2 regions of the Methylovirgula ligni genome follow, and region 1 is predicted to be linked to the other one. Evidence: riboswitches for the same ligand, from Rfam matches in the RefSeq annotation. Region 1 holds a riboswitch; the other holds the start of a gene.
What was found. A riboswitch is a leader RNA that binds a small molecule or an ion and turns the genes downstream of it on or off. The one in region 1 is predicted to bind thiamine pyrophosphate.

Region 1 (7,487 bases):
CGCCGTGCAGATCGCCGAGCTGCTCGTCAACCGCAAGCTCATCACGCCGAAGCGGAAGGCGGCGTGACATGGCCGACGTGCCGGTCGAATGGCTTAAAGCGCCGGTCAGCGTCGCAGAGATCGACGCCGAACTCGGCGGCTCGAGCTTTCGCGAGGCGTGGCAAAAGCTGAAGGGCAGGATGCGGCCGGGCGACACGATCCTGCGCTTTGAAAGTTCCGCGGCGAGCTGGGAAGACCTCTCCGGCCGCGCCGGCATCGCGCTGGTACGCGACGGCGAAGCGATCGATGCGATTGTGACCCTGATGAATTGAGTGGCGATCAACGCCCCGACGCAGCGGGCGCAGGTCCCGCCCGCCTGCGTGCCGCGTTCATCACGCTGAAGCAGAAGGCGGCGTGAGCAGCGGCAATCCTTCGCGAATTCGGAATTCGTCGACGCTGATGAGATTGAGAAGTCTTTGGCGATTCCAGTCAAAATAATCGTACCGTGAATCGTCATTCCAAGCCATTCGAACCCAGTCGAATTGCAGCCGGCTTGTATCGCGGTCCGGGCCCGGCTGCTTGAAAACGACACCACACCCGTAATCCGTATCGACGGTGTAATAGGTGATGCCGGCGCGCCCGAGAACGAAATCGATGTAAGCCCAATAGGTCACGCCGCACCAATCCCCGGGCGTGAGATCCGGCGCAGCGACCTGCGAATTGGGAGGATTGCAGTCATGGATGACAAGCGCACCGCCCTGACGCAGGAGACTGAACGCGCCGACGATATCCTCAAAGCTATTTTCGTAAGTGTGGTGCGGATCGACGAAAACGAGATCGAACGGCGGCATGGTCGATAACGCGTTGACAATGCCGCAAGAGGTGCGTTGCGATGTTCGATAGGTGATGTCCTGATCGAGAAGCGCGTCCTCATCGACGATGCCATAAACCGCTCTCTCGCAGCGGGCATATTGGGTTCGATCGATAAGCGCATATTGGAAACCCGTATTGGGCGTCGATATTTCCAAATGCGATACGAATCCATATTTCGCGCCGAGAAGATTGATAATGTCGCTCTTCTTCATCGCGCCACGCACCCCAACCGCGGGATGGCCGGGACGAGCCCGGCCTTGACCGGCCAACGATATTTGATCAAGCCGCCAGCGCCAGCCGTTTCGAGACAAGCTCGCGCAAAGCCTGCAGATCGCGCGAAAAGACGCGGATGCCCTCGGCGAGCTTTTCCGTCGCCATCGCATCTTCGTTCAGCATGTAGCGGAAGCTCTTCTCGTCGAGGAACATTTGCGCCGGGGGATTGGCCTTGGCGCTCTCCGGCTCCAGCGCGCGCGGCAAGGCGCCCTCATCCTTCGCCAGCGCGTCGAGCAGCGCCGGCGCGATCGTCAGGCTGTCGCAGCCGGCGAGCGCTTCGATCTCGCCCTGATTGCGGAACGAGGCGCCCATGACGATCGTCTTCGCCTCATAGGCTTTCGCATAGGCGTAAATCTCGCGTACCGAGACGACGCCGGGATCGGTCTCGGCCGTATAGCTCTTGCCCTCGTTCTTCACATGCCAGTCGAGGATGCGGCCGACGAACGGCGAGATGAGATAAGCACCAGCCTCGAAGGCCGCCGCCGCCTGCGCCAGCGAGAAGATCAGCGTCAGATTGACGTCGATGGCTTCCTTCTGAAGCATCGCGGCAGCCTGGATGCCCTCCCAGGTCGCGGCCACCTTGATCAGCACGCGTTCACGCCCGACGCCGCGCTGATGATAATCGGCGATGATCTCGCGCGCCTGCGCGACCGTACCTTCGACATCGAAGGACAGATCGGCATCGACCTCGGTCGAGACACGACCGGGCACGAGCTTCGTCAGCTCGGCGCCGAAATTGACCGAAAGACGCTGGGCGATACGGCTCGTCGCGGCGCTATGGTTCAAGCCCCAGAGGATCGCCTCCTCCACCAACTCCTGATGCGCTTCCATCGCCGCTGCCTTGAGAATGAGCGACGGATTGGTGGTGCAATCCTGCGGCTTGTACTGCGCGATGGCACCGATATCGCCGGAGTCGGCGGTAACGATCGTCCATTGCTTCAACTGGTCGAGTTTCGAGGGCATGGCATGGTCCCGGATCGGTAAGAGCCGTCATTGCGAGGAGCGAAGCGACGAAGCAACCCATGACCTGCGGCTGGATTGCTTCACTTCGTTCGCAATGACACCCTCACATAGCGCGGCAAATAGGCCCGCCCATGACGGATGTCAAAACCGCGCTCTTACCGCAAGCCCCCCGCCGCGCGGGCGCGGCCCTCAGGCTGCCGCCTGTCGCTTCAGGCCTTCCTCGTAGGAGATCGCCTCGTAATCGGAAAGCGACCCGTATTTCAGGCCGACATCGGCCAAGGCGTCGAGCTTGGCGGAGGTGTCATATTTCTTGAGCTTGGTCTTATCGACATAGAAAACGTCGAGCAGTTCATTGTAGACGCTGGTTTCGTCGATCGCGACGACGAAGATTTTCGCGGCGCCGAGCGGCACATACCAGCGGCAGCCAAGCGGGATATCGGCGACGTAGATGATATATTTACCTTCGGCGTCGAGCACGTCGCCGAGGGTTTCGACGAGTTTCGGCAATGTCGCATATTCCTTGATGGTCCCGGCCAGAAAGCCGATCGCCGGCTTGCCGCTTTCGGAAACGCTGAAAACCTCTTTCAGCACGGTTTCCGGATCGTCATAGGAAATATCGCCGCGGAAACCGAACCTGCCCGCGACATGCGTATCCGCCTTCAGGCTGGGCTTCAGAAGCCGGCCTTCGGCCTCCAGTTTGGCATAAGGCGTGTCGGCAATGGCTGTCATATTGAATCCTCAATGTCGGGAAGTCGCCATGAAGCGATTGCGTCCGCGCGCCGCCTTGGAAAATCGAGCGCGCAATCGGGCGAGATCGACAGGAGGAACCGGGGCCTCGTTCTGGCACCGCCGGTGAAACGTCCCCTTCGCGCCATTGCGACGAATGTCGCCTTCACAACAAACGCAAGCGGAACACCCGCATCCACGCAAGTGATGTGCCGCGCAAAAATCCGTCATTGCGAAGGATCAGATGACGAAGCAATCCAATCGCTATTACTGCATTGCTTGGTGGAGTCGATCGTCGTGAGCGTTTGCCGGAATTGGCGGGGCTTGATCACTGCAAAATCAAAATGCGTGGATGGCCGGATCAAGTCCGGCCATGACGCACGGCATAGTTGGCGCGTTAAACGTAAAGCTTCCCGCCCTTTTCCAAGAACTCCGCGCTCTTGTCTGCCATCCCCTTTTCGCGCGCGTCGATGGCGGCGGCTTCGTCGCGCAAGTCCTGGCTGATCTTCATCGAGCAGAATTGCGGCCCGCACATCGAGCAGAAATGCGCGACCTTGTGCGCCTCCTTCGGCAGAGTCTCGTCGTGGAAGGCGCGGGCGGTCTCCGGATCGAGCGACAGATTGAACTGATCCTGCCAGCGGAAATCGAACCGCGCGCGGGAGAGCGCGTCGTCGCGCACCTGCGCCGCCGGATGGCCCTTGGCGAGATCGGCGGCATGCGCGGCGATACGATAGGTGATGACGCCGGTCTTCACATCATCGCGGTCGGGCAGGCCGAGATGCTCCTTCGGCGTGACGTAGCAAAGCATGGCGCAGCCGAACCAGCCGATCATCGCCGCGCCAATGCCGGAGGTGATGTGATCATAGCCCGGCGCGATATCCGTCGTCAGCGGCCCGAGCGTATAGAACGGCGCCTCGCCGCATTCTTCGAGCTGCTTTTCCATGTTCACCTTGATCTTGTGCATCGGCACATGGCCGGGGCCTTCGATCATCACCTGACAGCCCTTGTCCCAGGCGATCTTGGTCAATTCGCCAAGCGTCTCCAGTTCGGCGAATTGCGCGCGGTCGTTGGCGTCGGCGATCGAGCCGGGACGCAGGCCGTCGCCGAGCGAGAACGAGACATCATAGGCACGCATGATGTCGCAAATCTCGTCGAAATGTTCGTAGAGGAAGCTCTCCCGATGATGCGACAGACACCAGCGCGCCATGATCGAGCCGCCGCGTGAGACGATCCCCGTCGTGCGGCGCGCAGTGAGCGGCACATAGGCGAGCCGCACACCGGCGTGGATCGTGAAATAATCGACGCCCTGCTCGGCCTGCTCGATCAACGTGTCGCGGAACATCTCCCAGGTGAGCTTGATGGGATCGCCATCGACCTTTTCCAGCGCCTGATAGATCGGCACGGTGCCGATCGGCACCGGCGCGTTGCGGATGATCCAGTCGCGGATGTTGTGGATGTTGCGGCCGGTCGAAAGGTCCATGACCGTGTCCGCGCCCCAGCGGATCGACCAGACCATCTTGTCGACTTCTTCCGCCACCGAAGATGTGACCGCCGAATTGCCGATGTTGGCGTTGATCTTCACCAGGAAGTTGCGGCCGATGATCATCGGCTCCAGTTCCGGATGATTGATGTTGGCGGGGATGATGGCGCGCCCGCGGGCGATTTCGGCGCGGACGAATTCCGGTGTGACAAACGCGGGAATGTCGGCGCCGAAGCTTTCGCCATCGGCGAGCTTTGCTTCCGCATCGGCCAGCATTTTCTCGCGGCCGAGATTTTCGCGCGCCGCAACATAGATCATCTCTTCGGTGATGATTCCGGCGCGGGCGAATTCATATTGCGTCACCGGCTTGCCGGACTTGCCACGCAGCGGCGCGACATTGGCCGGGCAGGGTGGGACGAGCCTGTCCTCGCCGACATTGCCGTTGTCTTCCGGCTTCACGGCGCGGCCGTGATAGCTCTCGAAATCGCGGGTTCCGTACCAGGCGGCGCGCAGGCGCGGCAGGCCCTGCGAGAGGTCGATCTGCGGCGCGTCCTCCGTATAAGGGCCCGAGGCATCGTAGACCCGCACCGGCGGCTCGTTGGCAGAAGGTTCAAGCACGATTTCGCGAAACGGCACGCGGATATTCGCGCGGGGTTCCGCATAAATCTTCCGCGAACCGGCGAGCGGGCCGCAGGTGACGCTCTGCGGAATGAGAGTTTCGGGTTTTTGGCGGATGTTCATTGGCCGGCTCCGTTGCATTTGGACCGGCGCAGGAGCGAATACGGGGCGCAGACGGACTCCCGCGGCGCTTTTCGTATTGCCTGTCCCTGCGCTGGCATTACCCAGATTCAGGTTCGAAGGGTCTAATCTCAGCCGCCGAGCTTTCGGCAGCACCCCAAGGCTTGCGGAATGATAAGTGCGGACGCGAGATTCAGCAATAGTCCGTAAAGCCTATTGCGAAGCAATTCGCTTCCGGACCGGAACGGATTCCTCAACCCCACGTTTTCGAACTGAAAAAGCAGGCGGTGCCGCCTGCTTCGATCACGCTATGAGGCCGAAAGTGTGGGATTGGAACAAGGGCTGGGAGCCGGGGCGCCAGCGCGAGACAAGGCCAAGCCTGCGTCTCGAGCGGCACCGCTCCGAATTGCCGCGCGGCAAGGATATGGCCGCCCACATCGGCGCGGAGCTGCGGACGGTTCTGGTGCCACATCCCACCGAGAAACTGTCGGGCCTGGACGAACTCCTTGCGCGGATCGACGCGCAGATCGATGCCCGGCGCGAGCGCCTTCCGTGACCCTTGCGGCCGCTCAGTCCTTGGCGCGCTCGACGTAGGAGCCATCTTCCGTCTGGATGACGACGCGCGTGCCCGGCTGGATATGCGGCGGCACCATGGTGCGCAGGCCGTTCGAGAGCTTCGCCGGCTTATAGGAGGAGGAGGCCGTCTGGCCTTTCATCGCCGGCTCGGTCTCGACAATCTCCAGCGTCACGCGCGGCGGAAACTGGATCGCGACGGGAATCCCGTTGAACATCGAGAGGATGCAGGTCATGCCTTCCTGCAGATAGGCGGCCTGTTCGCCGATCACATCGGCCGACACGCTCACCTGATCATAGGTGTCGGCGTTCATGAACGTATAATGCTCGCCGTCCTGGAACAGGTAATTGTAGTCGTGGTCCTCGACAAAGGCGCGCTCGACCTGTTCCGTTGTCTTGTAACGATCGGTGGTCTTCACGCCATCGGAAAGGCGGCGCATATCGATCTGCGTCGTCGGCGTGCCCTTGCCGGGATGGAAGCTTTCGGCGGTCAGCACGACATAAAGCTGGCCGTCCTCTCGCTCGATGATATTGCCCTTGCGGATGGAGCTGGCGATGACTTTCACGAGGTTTCCTTCATTCCTGAATGGCGCGGCGCCTTGATCCGAGCCGCCGCCTGAACCAAACCGCATTGAATTTCAATGATTTGACTAGCCAGACAAAGCTAATCCGGGCGGGCTGCCACGCGGCGCACGGCTGCGCTATAAGCGCCCGCGCCTTGGCTACCCGGCTTGGCGAAGGGTTTTCAAGCGAAATGCGGAAATGAGCAAGCCTTCTTTCTGGCCAGCGGCCGATTCCGGGACCGGGCATCGCCCCGCTCTCCGGGCGCGGGCCGCCCTGACCAAGGCGGTACGAGCCTGGTTCGACGCGGACGGCTTCATCGAGGCCGATACGCCGATCCTGCAAGTCTCGCCGGGCAACGAGACGCATATTTCCGCTTTCGCGACCGAACTGATCGGCCCCGCCGGCGAAAAATCGCGGCTTTACCTCCATTCCTCGCCCGAATTCGCGCTGAAAAAGCTGCTCGCGGCCGGGGAAGAGAAGATTTTCAGCCTCGGCCACGTCTTCCGCAACCGCGAGCGCGGCCCGCTGCATCATCCCGAATTCACCATGCTGGAATGGTATCGGGCCAAGGCGCCTTATGAGGCGCTCTATGCCGATTGCGCGGCGCTGCTCGCCACGGCGGCCGAGGCAGCGGGAACTCGCACTTTCCGTTTCCGCGAGGCGGTCGCGGACGCTTTTGCGACGCCGGAGATTCTGAGCGTGGCCGAAGCTTTCCGGCTTTATGGCGGGTTCGATCTTCTCGAAACCTACAATGCGCAAGGGTGCGACCGTGACGCGCTCGCGCGCCACACCGCCACGCTCGGTCTGCGCGTCGCGGATGATGACACCTGGTCCGATCTCTTCAGCAAGATCCTCTCTGCCAAGATCGAGCCCCGGCTCGGCCACGGCCGCGCGACGCTGCTCGTCGATTATCCGGCGCCGGAGGCGGCGCTCGCCCGGCTGAAGGACGACCGGCGTTTCGCCGAACGATTCGAGCTTTATGTCTGCGGCGTCGAACTCGCGAACGGATTCGGCGAATTGACCGACGCCGCCGAACAGCGCCGCCGCTTTGCCGCGGCCATGGACGAGCGCCGGCGCATCTATGGCGACGCCTATCCGATCGACGAGGATTTCCTTGCTGCACTCGCCGCCATGCCGCCGTCGAGCGGCATCGCGCTTGGCTTCGACCGGCTCGTCATGCTCGCGACCGGCAGCAAGCGTATCGAAGATGTTTTGTGGGCGCCGGTCGCGGAAACGGGAACGCCACGGTGACAAAGCCCACCTTGACGCGCATCGACGAATTGACCGCCGCCGGTCTGGTCGCGCCCGAGGCGGCGCC
Region 2 (7,487 bases), 820 kb from region 1:
GAAACAGCTTCGTCGCCGTTGCCCCCGATTTGGGCATTGACCAGCCCGCTGGCGTAATCCTCGGCCGCCTGGCCGGATTTGCCCAATTTCGCGGCAGCCCAAAGTCCGAGCAATTTGTTGCGGCGAGCGTAAGCCCTGAATTTCAATTCCTCGTCATGCGCGAGCTTGGCTTCGTAGCCTTTTTCGCGCTCATCGAACGTCGTCATTTGCCGCCTCTTAAAAAATGCGTGCCGCAGAAACGGGCGGAACCTAGCCCGGAATAACGCGGCTGGCCATAGCCCTCTCGGCCACGAGTTGCGCCGGGGGCGCTACTTCATTTCGGCTGCGGGAATAACCATATAGACGGCTGGAGAGAGCCTCTCCGCGTCGGCAATGTGCTTGGGCCGCTGGCCGCAAGATATTGTTTTTTGGTCGGGAATCGGAATTGTAAAGTTCTAGCTTGGGCATCGCGAACGTCCGCTGTCGCGATGCAATATGCTTGTATTAGGCGCCCGAAAAAGCTAGGACCATTTCGGACCCCGCGGCGCCGCACCGCCTGATATGCCTGCCCCTGCCTTGTCGCTCAAAGCCAGGCCGGGACATTCCTGAAAGGAGCCAGGGCCAGCCCATGGACCACCTCAAGCCACGGTTAATCCCCATGAATCGCCGCCGCCGCATTTACGAGGGTAAGGCAAAGGTTCTCTATGAAGGACCCGAACCGGGTACGCTTATTCAACATTTCAAGGACGACGCGACCGCCTTCAATGCGAAGAAGCATGAGGTGATCGACGGCAAGGGCGTGCTCAACAACCGTATCTCCGAATTCGTCTTCCAGAATCTGAACGACATCGGCGTTCCGACGCACTTCATCCGCCGGCTCAACATGCGCGAGCAGTTGATCCGCGAGGTCGAGATCGTGCCGCTCGAGGTCGTCGTGCGCAATGTCGCGGCGGGATCGCTCTCGACCCGTCTCGGCCTCGAGGAAGGCACGCAACTGCCGCGCTCGATCATCGAGTTCTATTACAAAAACGACGAACTCAACGATCCGATGGTTTCGGAAGAGCACATCACCGCTTTCGGCTGGGCGACGCCGCAAGAGATCGACGACATCATGGCGCTCGCCATTCGTGTCAACGATTTCCTCAGCGGGCTTTTCCTCGGCGTCGGCATCCGCCTCGTCGATTTCAAGATGGAATGCGGACGGCTGTGGGAAGGCGACACGATGCGCATCGTCGTCGCCGACGAAATCTCTCCTGATTCGTGCCGGCTGTGGGACATCAAGTCGAACGACAAGCTCGACAAGGACAGGTTCCGCCGCGATATGGGCGGGCTCGTCGAAGCTTATACGGAAGTGGCGCGCCGCCTCGGCATCCTGCAGGATAACGAGCAGCCGCGTGCAAGTGGGCCGAAGCTCGTCCAATCGTAAAGGCCGCGCCCGGCTAAAGAATTGACCCCGTCGCGCTCGCGGCGGGGTTTTGTTTTGTCTGGCCCTGCCGATATAATGCGACGAGAATCCGGGAAGGGGATCGAGACTTGAAAGCCAATATCATCGTCACTTTGAAAAACGGCCTGCTCGACCCGCAAGGCAAGGCGATCGAAGGCGCGCTGAAGTCGCTCGACATTCCCGGCGTCGAAAGCGTTCGTCAGGGTAAGATTTTCGAGGTCGAACTCGCCGAACAGGATAAAGCCAAGGCGCAGGCGCTGCTGAAGGCGGCGTGTGAAAAGCTGCTCGCCAATACGATCGTCGAAAATTATCGCATCGAGCTTGCCTGAGGCCGCATGCGCACAGCGATCATTCTTTTTCCGGGCTCCAATCGTGAAGGCGACGTGCATCGCGCGCTTGCCAGCGTGACCGGCCACACACCGGCGATCGTCTGGCACGGCGAGCCCGAATTGCCGGCAAGCACCGATCTTGTCGTTTTGCCCGGCGGCTTCTCCTACGGCGATTATCTGCGCTGCGGCGCCATCGCGGCGCGTTCGCCGGTGATGGATGCGGTGCGCGCACATGCTGGGCGCGGCGGCCGCGTGCTTGGCATCTGCAACGGATTCCAGATCGCTTGCGAGGCGGGGCTTCTGCCCGGCGTTCTGATGCGCAACAAGAACCTGCGCTTTGCCTGCCATATGCAGCATTTACGGGTGGAACGCGCCGACACGGCCTACACCTCGCACTATCAGAAACATCAGGTGATCAAGGTCGCGATCGCGCACGGCGAGGGCAATTATACGGCCGATGACGAAACGCTGGCGCGGCTTGAAGGCGAAGGCCGCGTCGCGTTCCGCTATAGCGATGCGAACGGGCATGTCGGGGGCGCCGCCAATCCCAACGGCTCGGCCAACGATATCGCCGGAATCTATTCCGGGAATCTCAAGGTTCTCGGACTGATGCCGCACCCTGAGAATCTGATCGATCCGCTCGTCGGCGGCACCGACGGGCGGGCGCTTTTCGAAAGCCTTCTTGCGGCTTGAACGCCGAGCTTTTCTCCAACCCTGGATGCCGATGACCACGCATGAGCGCAAAATCGCCGCCGCCATCGATCCGGCCAAGCTCGACAAATTGGCCGAGGTTGCGGTCAAAGTCGGGCTCAATCTCCAGCCGGGCCAGGATATTTTCCTCACCGCGCCGGTCGCGGCGCTGCCTCTGGTGCGGCGGATCGCCGAACATGCCTACAAGGCCGGCGCCGGCCTCGTGACGCCGATCCTCTCCGATGAGGAACTCACGCTGGCACGCTTCCGCTTCGGCAGCGATGCGAGCTTCGATCGTGCGCCGGGGTGGCTCTATGAAGGCGTCGCTCAGGCTTTCGCCGCGAACACGGCGCGCCTTGCCATCGTCGGCGACAATCCGATGCTGCTCTCGGGCGAGGATTCGGCCAAGGTCGCGCGCGCCAACCGCGCCAATTCCATCGCCTACAAGCCGGCGCTGGAGAAGATCGCGGGCTTCGACATCAATTGGAACATCATCGCTTATCCAGGCGCCGCCTGGGCGCATCAGGTCTTTCCGCATGACGAGCCGGACGTTGCCGTAGCGAAACTCGGTGACGCGATTTTTGCCGCCTCGCGCGTCGATACCGCCGATCCGATCGCGGCCTGGACCGCGCATAACGCGGCGTTGCGCAGCCGCACCCAATGGCTCAACGGCCATCGCTTTTCCGCCTTGCATTATACCGGGCCGGGCACCGATCTCACCATCGGCCTCGCGGACGAGCACGAATGGGAAGGTGGCGCCTCGACCGCCAAGAATGGCGTCACCTGCAACGCCAATATTCCGACCGAGGAAGTTTTCACCACGCCGCACGCGCACCGCGTCGAGGGCCGCGTGGTCAGCACCAAGCCGCTGTCCTATCAGGGCACGCTGATCGATCGCATCGCCGTGCGCTTCGAGGCGGGGCGCATTGTCGAGGCGACGGCGGCGCATGGCCAGGATGTGCTGCGCAAGGTGCTGGAGACGGACGAGGGCGCGCGCCGCCTCGGTGAAGTTGCGCTGGTGCCGCATTCCTCGCCGATCTCGGCGAGCGGGCTGCTTTTCTTCAATACGTTGTTCGACGAGAACGCTGCCAGCCATATCGCGCTCGGCCAGTGCTATGCGAAATGTTTCGTCAATGGCGACAAGCTGACGCCCGAAGAGGTCGCGGCGCGCGGCGGCAACAAGAGCCTGATCCATATCGACTGGATGATCGGCTCGGACAAGATCGATATTGACGGCATCAAGGCCGACGGCACGCGCGTGCCGGTTTTCCGCAAGGGCGAATGGGCGTAGGCGCTGGCGTGCCGTGTTGACGCGCGCGCCTGCGAGGCTTATTTAACTTCCGTACCTAGGGGATCCCCGTCAGGGGGCTGAGAGGCTGGCAGCGCTTCGGATGAAGCGGCCCGGCGACCCTTCGAACCTGATCCAGTTTGTACTGGCGTAGGGATGGTCATGAACGCGCTTCCGCAAAAAATACGTATCCTTGGTGCCGGTGTCGTCGGGCTGACGGCGGCCTATGAATTTGCCACGGCTGGCCAGGCGGTCGAGATCGTCGACCGCAAGTCCGGGCCGGGACTCGGTTGCTCCTATTTCGCCGGCGGCATGCTCGCGCCCTGGTGCGAGAGCGAGAGCGCGCCGCCGCTGGTTTTCGAATGGGGACTTGAGGGTCTGGCCTTCTGGACCGAGACGCTCAAGCTCGCGAAGGCCAATGGCAGCCTGCTCGTTGCGCCGGCCCGGGACAGGGCCGATCTTCTGCGCTTCTCGCGCCGTACATCCGGCTTCGAATGGCTCGATGTCGAGGCGATCGCCGCGCGCGAGCCGCACCTCGCCGGTCGTTTCGATCGCGCGCTCTTTTATCCCGCCGAGGCGCATCTCGATCCGCGCGCGGCAATGGCGGCGCTGACGGCGCGGCTACGCGAATTTCCGAATGTCGCCTTCCGCTTCAACACCTCGGCCGAGGACGTGAAAAGCCCAGCCGACTGGACGATCGATTGCCGCGGCTTTGCCGCGCGTGACGCATTGCCGGATCTGCGCGGTGTCAAAGGCGAAATGCTCGTCGTCAAAACCGACGAGATTTCCTTCCAGCGGCCGGTGCAATTGCTGCATCCGCGTCATCCCGTTTATGTCGTGCCGCGCGGCGATGGCCGCTTCATGGTCGGCGCGACGGCGGTCGAGAATGAGGAGAGTCCGCGTATCACGGCGCGCTCGATGCTTGAGCTTTTGAGCGCCGTCTACGCGTTGCACCCGGCCTTTGGCGAGGCCGAGATCATCGAGACCGGTGCCGATCTGCGCCCGACATTTCCCGACAATCTGCCGCGCATCCGGCGCGAGGGGCGCACGATCTTTATCAACGGGCTTTATCGACACGGCTATCTTCTCGCGCCGCCGCTGGCGCGCCGTGCCGTTGCGGTGGCGCTCAAGGGCGAAATATTTCCGGAGGTGATGGATGCAAATCCGCGTCAACGGCAAAGCGCATGAAGTTTCGGCGACGACGCTCGCCGCGCTGCTTGCCGAACTCGATTATCAGGACAAACTGGTTGCGACCGCGGTGAACCAGAGTTTCGTCCGCGCCGTTGACCGGCCGACGACAAAGCTCAACCCCGACGACGCGGTCGAGATTCTCGTGCCGCGGCAGGGAGGGTGAACCAATGCGCCAAGGCTTCCGTCGTCATTGCGAGGAGCGACGGCGACGAAGCAATCCAGGAAACTGGAAGGCGATATATTTCTGGATTTCTTCGCGTTGCTCGCAATGACGGCTACTGACAGAGACTGAACGAATGCAGGACACGCCTTTTGAAGTTTACGGCACGGTGCTCGCCTCGCGGCTGCTGATCGGCACGGCGCAATATTCCTCGCCCGCCGTTCTCGCCGAGGCGGTCAAGGCGTCGGGCGCCGACGTCGTTACCGTCTCGCTGCGGCGCGAGGCGGGCAAGAGCCGCGCCGGCGAAAGTTTCTGGAACCTGGTGCGCGATCTTGGCGTCAAGGTGTTGCCGAATACGGCGGGCTGCCGCAGCGTCGCGGAAGCCGTCACAACGGCCGAGATGGCGCGCGAGGTTTTTGCGACCGATTGGATCAAGCTTGAAGTCATCGGCGACGACGATTTGTTGCAGCCGGATGTGTTCGGCCTCGTCGAGGCGGCGGCGGTTCTTTCGCGCGCGGGCTTCAAGGTGTTTCCCTACACGACCGAGGATTTGCTGGTCGCTGAGAAACTAGTCGGCGCCGGCTGCGAAGTGCTGATGCCTTGGGGCGCGCCGATCGGCTCGGGACGCGGCCTCAACAATGTCTTTGGCCTGCAGGCTCTGCGTAAACATTTCCCCTCCGTGCCGCTGATCGTCGATGCCGGTATCGGCACGCCGGCGCATGCGGCGGCGGCGATGGAGCTTGGCTATGATGCGGTGCTGCTCAATACGGCGATTGCCAAGGCCGGCGATCCGGTGATGATGGCGCGCGCCTTCGCCCACGCTATCGAGGCGGGGCGGCTTGGCTATTGCGCCGATCCGATCCCGCCGCGCGAGATGGCGGAGCCGTCGACGCCGCAGATCGGCCGCGCCTTTTCGGACTTGTCGAAACGTGCTTGACCCGTTTTACCCGATTGTCGATAGCGCCGCCTGGCTGGCGCGGCTGCTGCCCTGCGGCGTCAAGTTCGTGCAATTGCGGGTGAAGGACCGGCCGGCGGAGGACATCCGGCGCGAGATCAGAACCGCGCGCACGCTCTGCGATAGCTCCGGCGCGCAGCTCATCGTCAATGATTATTGGCGCGAGGCGATCGATCTCGGCTGCAACTTCGTCCATCTCGGCCAAGAGGATCTCGATACCGCCGATATCGCCGCCATTCGCGGCGCCGGGATCAAGATCGGCATTTCGACGCATGACGAGGCCGAGCTTGACCGCGCGCTCGCGTTCGCGCCCGATTATCTCGCCCTCGGGCCGATCTACCCGACGATCCTCAAGAAGATGGCATTCGGACCGCAGGGTCTCGATCGCATCGGGGAATGGAAAAAGAAGATTGGCGCGATTCCGCTTGTCGCCATCGGTGGCATCACGCTTGAGCGTGCGCCGGGCGTCTTTGCAGCGGGCGCCGACATCGTTTCGGCAGTCACCGATATCAGCCTGAACGCCGATCCTGAAGCGCGCGCCCGCGCCTGGGTCGCGGCGACGCGGCCGGCCGTCGCTTAGCCGTCTTCAAACGCCGCGTCATCGCGATTTTCGTGCCCCAGTGCGCGCAGCGTCCAAGCGACGTGGGGAGGGTCCGCCGCGCTGCGATAGATGACGAGTTGCTGGCTGGCGCGTGGGCCGTCGGGCGCGGCGAAAAAAATGCTCTCCTCGATTTCGATCGGCGCTTCTTGCGTGCTCAGAATCCAGCGCGTGCCGTCCGGCAGGTCGAGCAGCGCGGCTTCGCCTTCGAGCACGCTGTGCAGTTGCACGCTCGGATGAACGTGGAAGCGGATCGCGAAAGGATAGGTCCGCGGTTTCGCGGCGACGGATTTGAGCCGGTCCTCGCCATCGAGGCGCAGACCGTCGGCGCTGAGGGTCAGCCGCCGCTCGTGGAGCACGTCGAACTGCGCCCGATAGCCGTCGTGCGCCATGACGAGGCGCGTCGCGCCGGGCTGATTGAGGCGCTCGACCGCCACCTGTCGCGGACCGGAGATGATCTCGCCGCCGAGCCATTTCTCCAGACCCTTGCCGGAGGCGAAATGGCTCGACGATGTATCGTCGACGACGAGCGTGGAATGCGCGGCGGTGGCGCGCGCCGCGCCCCGCGCGGGGGAGAGCTCGCTGTCCGGCGCGCCGCAATTGACGATGAGTCTTTGCGGCCCGATTGAGAATTCGAACGAGAGCGTGCCGGCATGGGCTCTGGTCGAGAATTCCGGCGGCGGCGGGCGGCCGGTGTCAACGATCAGGATGCTGTCGCTCGCCTCGACCCGCTGGTAGCCGGTGTAGGGCGCATTGAACATCGGCTTGGCGCGCGGATCTTCGTAAGCCAGCACGGTCGTGAGAACATCGACAGGCGTCACGCCCATGCCATTAAACAAGGCGATCGAGCCGT

Region 2: another riboswitch for thiamine pyrophosphate. It lies ahead of CWB41_RS09095 (FAD-dependent oxidoreductase); the one in region 1 lies ahead of thiC (phosphomethylpyrimidine synthase ThiC).

Annotation. Positions count from the first base shown of each region.
Region 1 covers NZ_CP025086.1:1,077,123-1,084,609, reverse strand. The annotation lists gene CWB41_RS05230 (aspartate-semialdehyde dehydrogenase) at 1-67, shown strand, start outside; gene CWB41_RS05225 (hypothetical protein) at 69-311, shown strand; gene CWB41_RS05220 (class I SAM-dependent methyltransferase) at 372-1,064, opposite strand; gene tal (transaldolase) at 1,132-2,088, opposite strand; gene CWB41_RS05210 (hypothetical protein) at 2,278-2,817, opposite strand; gene thiC (phosphomethylpyrimidine synthase ThiC) at 3,212-5,035, opposite strand; TPP riboswitch at 5,101-5,202, opposite strand; gene CWB41_RS05200 (hypothetical protein) at 5,343-5,588, shown strand; gene efp (elongation factor P) at 5,602-6,171, opposite strand; gene epmA (EF-P lysine aminoacylase EpmA) at 6,368-7,420, shown strand; gene CWB41_RS05185 (lysine-2,3-aminomutase-like protein) at 7,417-7,487, shown strand, end outside.
Region 2 covers NZ_CP025086.1:1,895,368-1,902,854, forward strand. The annotation lists gene CWB41_RS09070 (DUF1476 domain-containing protein) at 1-206, opposite strand, end outside; gene purC (phosphoribosylaminoimidazolesuccinocarboxamide synthase) at 608-1,405, shown strand; gene purS (phosphoribosylformylglycinamidine synthase subunit PurS) at 1,513-1,752, shown strand; gene purQ (phosphoribosylformylglycinamidine synthase subunit PurQ) at 1,759-2,445, shown strand; gene CWB41_RS09090 (aminopeptidase) at 2,477-3,733, shown strand; TPP riboswitch at 3,781-3,904, shown strand; gene CWB41_RS09095 (FAD-dependent oxidoreductase) at 3,893-4,918, shown strand; gene thiS (sulfur carrier protein ThiS) at 4,887-5,084, shown strand; gene CWB41_RS09105 (thiazole synthase) at 5,218-6,018, shown strand; gene CWB41_RS09110 (thiamine phosphate synthase) at 6,011-6,616, shown strand; gene CWB41_RS09115 (heparinase II/III family protein) at 6,613-7,487, opposite strand, start outside.